3 regions of the Nocardioides marmoraquaticus genome follow, and region 2 is predicted to be linked to each of the others. Evidence: riboswitches for the same ligand, from Rfam matches in the RefSeq annotation. Region 2 holds a riboswitch; each other region holds the start of a gene.
The links. A riboswitch is a leader RNA that binds a small molecule or an ion and turns the genes downstream of it on or off. The one in region 2 is predicted to bind cyclic di-AMP.
Positions count from the first base shown of each region.

Region 1: linked by a shared signal. The riboswitch ahead of ACYU8I_RS07230 (transglycosylase family protein) and the one ahead of ACYU8I_RS04430 (C40 family peptidase) in region 2 are both predicted to bind cyclic di-AMP.
Region 3: linked by a shared signal. The riboswitch ahead of ACYU8I_RS03620 (C40 family peptidase) and the one ahead of ACYU8I_RS04430 (C40 family peptidase) in region 2 are both predicted to bind cyclic di-AMP.

Region 1 is NZ_BAAHAA010000007.1:65,474-67,723, forward strand. Features, by position in the region: gene ACYU8I_RS07225 (hypothetical protein) at 1-494, shown strand, start outside; gene ACYU8I_RS07230 (transglycosylase family protein) at 746-1,297, opposite strand; cyclic di-AMP (ydaO/yuaA leader) riboswitch at 1,317-1,440, opposite strand; gene ACYU8I_RS07235 (MMPL family transporter) at 1,571-2,250, opposite strand, start outside.
Region 2 is NZ_BAAHAA010000004.1:99,728-101,977, forward strand. Features, by position in the region: gene ACYU8I_RS04425 (FUSC family protein) at 1-977, opposite strand, end outside; cyclic di-AMP (ydaO/yuaA leader) riboswitch at 1,118-1,255, shown strand; gene ACYU8I_RS04430 (C40 family peptidase) at 1,274-1,756, shown strand; gene ACYU8I_RS04435 (hypothetical protein) at 1,815-2,234, shown strand.
Region 3 is NZ_BAAHAA010000003.1:156,795-159,044, reverse strand. Features, by position in the region: gene ACYU8I_RS03630 (DEDD exonuclease domain-containing protein) at 1-217, opposite strand, end outside; gene ACYU8I_RS03625 (hypothetical protein) at 398-604, shown strand; cyclic di-AMP (ydaO/yuaA leader) riboswitch at 763-912, shown strand; gene ACYU8I_RS03620 (C40 family peptidase) at 925-1,956, shown strand; gene ACYU8I_RS03615 (hypothetical protein) at 1,898-2,250, shown strand, end outside.

The DNA of each region.
Region 1 (2,250 bases), on a different contig from region 2:
CCGGCCGCGCCAAGCTGCTGGGGCGCCCGCTGCGCACGCTCTCGGGCGGCCGGCTGCTGCAGCGCCAGTACGTCGCCGGCGCCGACCCCGGCGTCAACGACTCGCTGGTCCCGCAGCAGGGCCCCAACTACGCCCTGGCCAAGCGGCTGCAGCGCTGGCGCGCCACCGCTGCGCGCCACGACGGCACGCTGGTCTCGATGAACGTCGCCCCGCCGACGCGCACCCGCTCGGTCGTCAAGAACCGAGCGCTGGCGGCGGCGTACGCCGGGGCGCACCGGTTCGGCGTCGAGGTCTTCGAGCCCGCCACCTCGCACGTGCTGATGGCGGCGCTGCTGGTGCACGACCTGCACACCGACGGCGGGCCACGTCACGACGAGCCGTGGCGCGACGAGGCGTACGCCGCCGCCCACGGCGGCCTGTGGCGCACCGGCTGGGCCCCCCGCAGCGCCCTGGGCCTCGCCGCCCTGCTGGGCTACGGCGCCGCCCGCGGCTGACCCCCCTCCCCGCCGAGGGGTCAGTCCCTGACGGTCGAGGGGTCAGTCCCTGACGGTCGAGGGGTCAGTGCCTGACGGTCGAGGGGTCAGTCCCTGACGGTCGAGGTGTCAGTGCCTGGCGGTCGAGGGGTCAGTCCCTGGCCTCTGGCCTGACAGGCAGTGACTTCTCGCCGGTCAGGCAGTGACTTCTCGCGGGTCAGGGAGTGACTTCTCGCCGGTCAGGGAGTGACTTCTCGGCGGGGGGAGTGGGGTCAGCGCAGGCCGAGGCGGCGCGAGCAGGAGGGCCAGGCGCCCCAGCCCTGGCCGGCCTTGATGCGCTTGCCGACCGTGATCTGCTCGGACTTGGTGGCGCGGTGCGGGAGGCCGGCGAAGCGCTGGCCGCCGAAGGCGCGCCAGGTGCCGGGGCTGATCTGGAGCCCGCCGTAGTAGCCGTTGCCGGTGTTGACGGCCCAGCGGCTGGTCGACTCGCAGTGCGCGAGGCGGTTCCACACCCGCACCTGCGCCTGACGCTTGGCGGCGCGCTTCTTGGCGGCGCGCTTCTTGGCGGCGCGGGCCTTGGCGGCCTTCTGGGCGGCGGCCTTCTTCTTCGCGGCCTTCTCCTTGGCCGCCTTCTGCTGGGCGGCAGCAGCCTTGTCAGCAGCAGCCTTCTCGGCAGCGGCCTGCTCCTGCTCCGTGGGCTCGGTGCCCTCGGGAGACGCGGACGAGGTGGCGACCGCGGTGGCGGCCTGGGCGGGGGTGGTGATCGCGAGGGCGGGCAGCACGACTGCCAGGGCAGCGAGCAGCGACACGACGAGCTTGCGCATGGTGGGGTCCTCCGTCGCGCCTGCGGAGTTAGCTGTCGGGTTCGGGCCGAGGAGCCCGGCCACTCGCGTGGCTTCACCCCAGAGGACGACCGCTGTCGCGGTGCGCCCGGGGAAGTGGTTCCCCCGCTCCTGCCCGGATGTGGTGCCGGTGGTGGACCGGCGCGTGGACAGGATTCGGCGGGGCGCGCAGGTCGGCCCCGGTGGCACCGGGGCTGGGAGGACAGTAGACCGACCGGGCCCGGTGCCAAAACTCGGTCTGGACCTTCGGTGCCGTCAGGCCCGGACCGGCTCCGCGCGGTGCTTGCCCGGCCGCTCGGTGCGCGGCGGGTCGACCGCGAGCTTCTCGCCCTCGACGTCGAGCTCGGGCAGGAGGCGGTCGAGCCAGCGCGGCAGCCACCAGGCCCGCTCGCCCAGCAGGTACATCAGCGCCGGGACGAGCGCCATGCGCACGACGAAGGCGTCGAGGAACACCGCCGCGGCGAGCGCGAAGCCGATCGACTGGATGAGCGGGTCGTGCTCGAGGATGAAGGCGCCGAAGACCGAGATCATGATGGTCGCGGCCGCGGTCACGACCCGTGCCGAGTTGCGGAACCCGTCGACGACGGCCTCGCGCGCCGACATGCCGTGCACGTGTGCCTCGCGCATCCGGCTGACCAGGAACACCTGGTAGTCCATCGCCAGGCCGAAGACGATGCCGATGACGACGATCGGGGCGAAGCTCACCAGCGGCTGGCCCTCGACGAGCCCGAACGTGCCCTCCTGGAAGATCGCGACGGTCGCGCCGAGGGTCGCCAGCACCGAGAGCAGGAAGCCCAGGGTGGCGGTCACGGGCACCAGCAGCGAGCGGAAGACGAGCATCAGCAGCAGGAACGCCAGGCCCACGACGACGGCCAGGTAGATCGGCAGGGCCTCGCCGAGCCGGTCGGAGACGTCGGTCTGGATCGCGGTCTGGC
Region 2 (2,250 bases):
GGCGGCAGCGAGGCCTCGGAGAAGTCCCGGGCGAGCTGCTCGAGCCGGGCGGTGAGCGTCTCGAGGCCGTCGGCGTCCTGCAGCTTTGCCAGCTCCGCCACCGACCCGGCGAGGTCGCACCACCGCTCGCGGAACTCGACGTCCCACGGGGTGTCCTCCTCGACGCTGCGCCGCATCGTGCGCGCCATGCTGAGGCAGTCGGCGATGCCCTGCTCGAGCTCGTGCAGCATCTTCTTGAGGTCGGCCCAGCCGGTGGGTCGGGAGCGGCGCGGGTTGAAGCGACCGCTCTCGCGCGCCTGCCACAGCAGCCGCCACGCCTGGTCGACGTGGAGGTCGACGCGGCGGATGTCGCGCACCCACTCGTCGGTCTCGTCGGTGGTCAGGCCGTCGCCGGCGCCGCGGGCCATCGCCCCCAGCACGTCGGCGAGCTGGCCGGGCAGCTGCTCGGCCCACGACCACGCCGCGCGGTCGCGCAGCGGCGGCCAGACCAGCAGGTTGACCGCCAGGCCGACCGCGACGCCGACCGCGGTGTCGACGAGCCGGCTCGACAGCAGCTCCATCTGGTCGGTCGACCCGGTGGCCAGCGTGACGAGCCCGGTCGTCGCGATCGTGCCGGCCTCCTCCTTGACCCACGGCAGCTGCCCTAGCATGAAGCCGACCAGGATGACCAGCCCGAGGCTCCACGGCTCGATGCCGAACAGCGTGCCGACGGAGAAGGCCAGGAAGACCGCGAAGAACGTCGCCGCCACCTGCTGGGTGCCGCGCGAGACGGTCTTGTAGATCGTCGAGTGCACCACGAGCACCGCCGCCCACGGTGCGAGGAAGGCCTGGTCGAGCTGGCCCACGTCGGTCGCCAGCCACCACGCCAGACCACCGGCCAGGGCCGTCTTGACGATCTGCACCTGGTCGACGACGCGGACCGGGTCGACCCGGCGGCGCAGCCGCTGCACGGGCTCGGTCGAGACGCTGGTCACCACCCGGGGCACGTACCCCGGCACCCGTGCCCCACCGGTCGCACCGTTCCCTGGACCGTGGTGGTCGTCAGGCCCTACGCTGCTCCGGCGACATCGCACCCCTCGCCGGTACGCCGAGTCCTGCCCACCGACGCGAGGTCCGACCGAGATCGACGGGGCAGGAGTGGGGGAACCACACGTTCCACCGCGCCGACCGGGTCCGCCCGGTCGCGCTAGGGGTGAAGTCGTCTCACGACGGCAGAGCACTTTCCCGGCTCCAACCCGACAGCTCACCTCGCAGGCGTGGGAAAGGCTCCCCCGTGCTCCCTGCCCTGCACCCTGCCCTGCGCATCCCCGCCCAGCTCCTCCTCGTGGTCGTCATGGCGCTCGGCCTGCTGCTCGCCAGCCCCGTGGGCGACGCCCACGCCGCTTCCCGTGCGAAGAAGATCTCCAACGCCACCGGCATCGCGCTGAACCAGAAGGGCGACCCCTACCGCTACGGCGCGGCGGGCCCCAGCGCCTTCGACTGCTCCGGCCTCATCTACTACAGCTTCCGCAAGGCCGGCGTCAGCGTTCCCCGCACCTCCGGCGCCCAGGCCGGCGCGGTGCGCCGCGTCGCCAAGTCGAACCTCAAGCGCGGCGACCTGATGTTCTTCCACAACGGCGGCCGGGTCTACCACGCCGCGATCTTCCTCGGCCGCTCGAAGGGCAAGGTGCACATGCTGCACTCCCCCAGCTCGGGCAAGCGGGTCTCGAAGGCGTCGCCGTGGACGTCGAGCTGGTTCGGCGGCACCCTGCGCTGATGCCCCGAGACCGGCGCGGCTGCCGTCCCGGCGGCCGCGCCGGTCCTAGCCTGCCCTCATGACCCCTCCCGGTCCCGACGCGCAGGTCGCCCCCACGACCGTCGAGCACCCCCTCGGGGCGCTCGACCAGCTCTTCGTCGCCTCGCCCGAGGTCCCCGCGCGCACCACCGTGCCCGCCACCCTCGGCCTCCTCGCGGGCCTCGCCGCCCTCGTCTCCTCGCTGTGGCGCGCCAACCTCGGGATCGCGGTCGCCCTGGCCGTGCTGGCCGTCGTCCTCAGCGTCATCGGGCTGGCCCGCGCCAGCCGGCCCGGCACCGCCGGCGGAGTCACCGCGGCCCTCGGGCTCGTCGCCGCCCTGCTGACCGGCGCCCTGGTCGCGCTGCGCTACGCGGGGGTCGACACCGCTGTCGCCGGCGACCTGTCGCTGCGCCCGCTCGTCGACTGGCTCGCCGCGCTGCTCCCCGCCCCGCCCGTCTGAGCGGGTCGTCCGCGTC
Region 3 (2,250 bases), on a different contig from region 2:
CGTCGGTGATGCCCGTCAGGACCGCGATGAACGGGGGGATCGCCGTGTGCGGGTTGACCAGGGTCTGGAACTCGCCGAGCACCTCGCCGGCACGGACCTTGACCGCGCCGATCTCGGTGATCATGGAGCCCGCGGCCGCCGAGCCCCCGGTCGTCTCCAGGTCGACCACGCAGAACGTGGTCTCGCGCAGGGGGCGGCCGAGCTCGTCGAAGCTCATCTGGGCGTCCCACCTGGTCACGTCGCCCGACGCTAGGCGCCCGCACCGACAACCCTGTGCCGCAACACGCGTCGGCGCCGCTCGCACGGCTGGGCCCGGCACGGGTTGTCGGTGGTCCCTGCCAGCGTGCGTCGCACCGGTCCCTTCCCCGACCGGACCGAGACCTCCGAGGAGCACGCCATGAGCCTGCACATCGACTGCGACGCCTGCCTGGTGCGCGGCCCCGCCTGCCACGACTGCGTGGTGACCGCGCTGCTCGGCCCACCGCCCGAGCTGGCCTTCGACGAGGAGGAGCGGCACGCCCTCGAGGTGCTCGCCGGGTCGGGCCTGGTGCCGCCGCTGCGGATGGTGCTGCCGGTCTCCGGTCCCGACGTCGAGACGGCGTGAGACGGCTCACGTCGCGAGGCGCCGACTTGGATCCGCCCCACGGGGTGGCCTAGGGTCTCGCGCTTGTTGGTCCCCGCACCAGCGCGCCGCCCGGCGTGCTCGGGGGCCGCGCCGAGTCCGAAGCCGTGCCGGGGGGTGCTGGCGAAGGAGCCGGGGACCCAACCGGAACGGCGGGTCGGCCTCGTGCCGAGCCACCGGTCCACGGGGTGAATCCGGGTGACGCACCACCTGCGGTGGGGCCGATCCGGTAGGGCGTTCTTTGGGCCCGAACCCGTCAGCTCACCTGGTAGGCGTCGACACAAAGAGGAGACCGTCCGCTCGTGACCGACGGCCGGAAGTACCGCCCTGCCCACCGTGCGGAACGCACGCCACTCACCCGTCGTGCCGCGGTCCCGACCGTCGCCGCGCTGGCCCTCGGTCTCGCGGGCTCCGGCCTGCTCGCCGCCCCCGCGGGCGCCGCGGACCTCGACGCCAGGATCGACCGGGCGCAGGCCCAGGTCGACCGTCTCGACCGGCTCGCCGGCGAGCGCGCGACCACCCACGAGCGTGCCCAGGCCCGCGCCGGTGCCAGCAAGCAGAAGGTCGAGCGCCTGACGCAGCGCATCGAGGAGCAGCGCGAGCGCACCGCCGACCTGCGCGAGCGCGTGGCCCGCGGCGTCCTCGTCGAGCACGGCACCGCCGCCGGTGCCGCCGGCTCCGGCACCCCCGCGGCCGACGTCGTCCCTGTCGCGTCGACCTCGATGCCCGCGACCTCCGAGCGGTTGCTCGCCGGCGTCGCCCTCGTCACCGAGGACGCCGGCGACACCTCCTCGGCGCTGCAGGAGACCGAGACGACCCGCGTCGAGCTGGTCGAGCGTCGGGCCGCGGTCCGCGAGGTGCTCCAGGAGCGTCGTGCCGCTGCGCGCGACGCCGGCAAGCGCGCCGAGCGCGCCGGCGCCGAGCTCGGCGCCGCCCAGGGCCGGCTCGCCTCGCTCGAGGACGAGCGCGCCGAGCAGCAGGCCGAGCAGGTCTCCAGCGGTGCCGTGGCCTACGCCATGGCGCAGGTCGGCAAGTCCTACGTCTGGGGCGCTGCCGGGCCCGACGCCTTCGACTGCTCCGGCCTGACGATGGCGGCCTGGGCGACCGAGGGCGTCTCGCTGCCGCACAACTCGCAGGCGCAGTACGCTGCAGGCACGCCCGTCTCCGAGAGCGAGCTGCAGCCTGGTGACCTGGTCTTCTACTACAGCCCGATCAGCCATGTCGGCATGTACGTCGGCAACGGCCAGGTCGTCAACGCGCTGAACCCCGGCTCCGGTGTCCAGGTCTCGGGTCTCCACGACATGCCGTACTCCGGCGCGGTCCGTCCGGGCTGACGCGCTGCTGCTCGCGCGGACGCTCCTGCTCGTCCTCGCGCTCGCCCTGGGGCTGCTGACCGGGTGCGAGCGCGGGACCGAGCTGGAGCCACCGCGTGGCGCCACCGCCGGCGGTGGCGCCGTCGAGGACGGCGCCGCCACCGTGCTCCGACGTCTCGAGCAGGCGATCGACGACCGTGACGTCGAGGCCGCGGCCGCGGTGGCGACCCCGCAGGCCGCGGACCTGCTGGCGGCGGTCGTCGACAATGCGCGCGCGCTCGACGTCCGCGACGTGTCGCTGCGCTACGTGGCGCC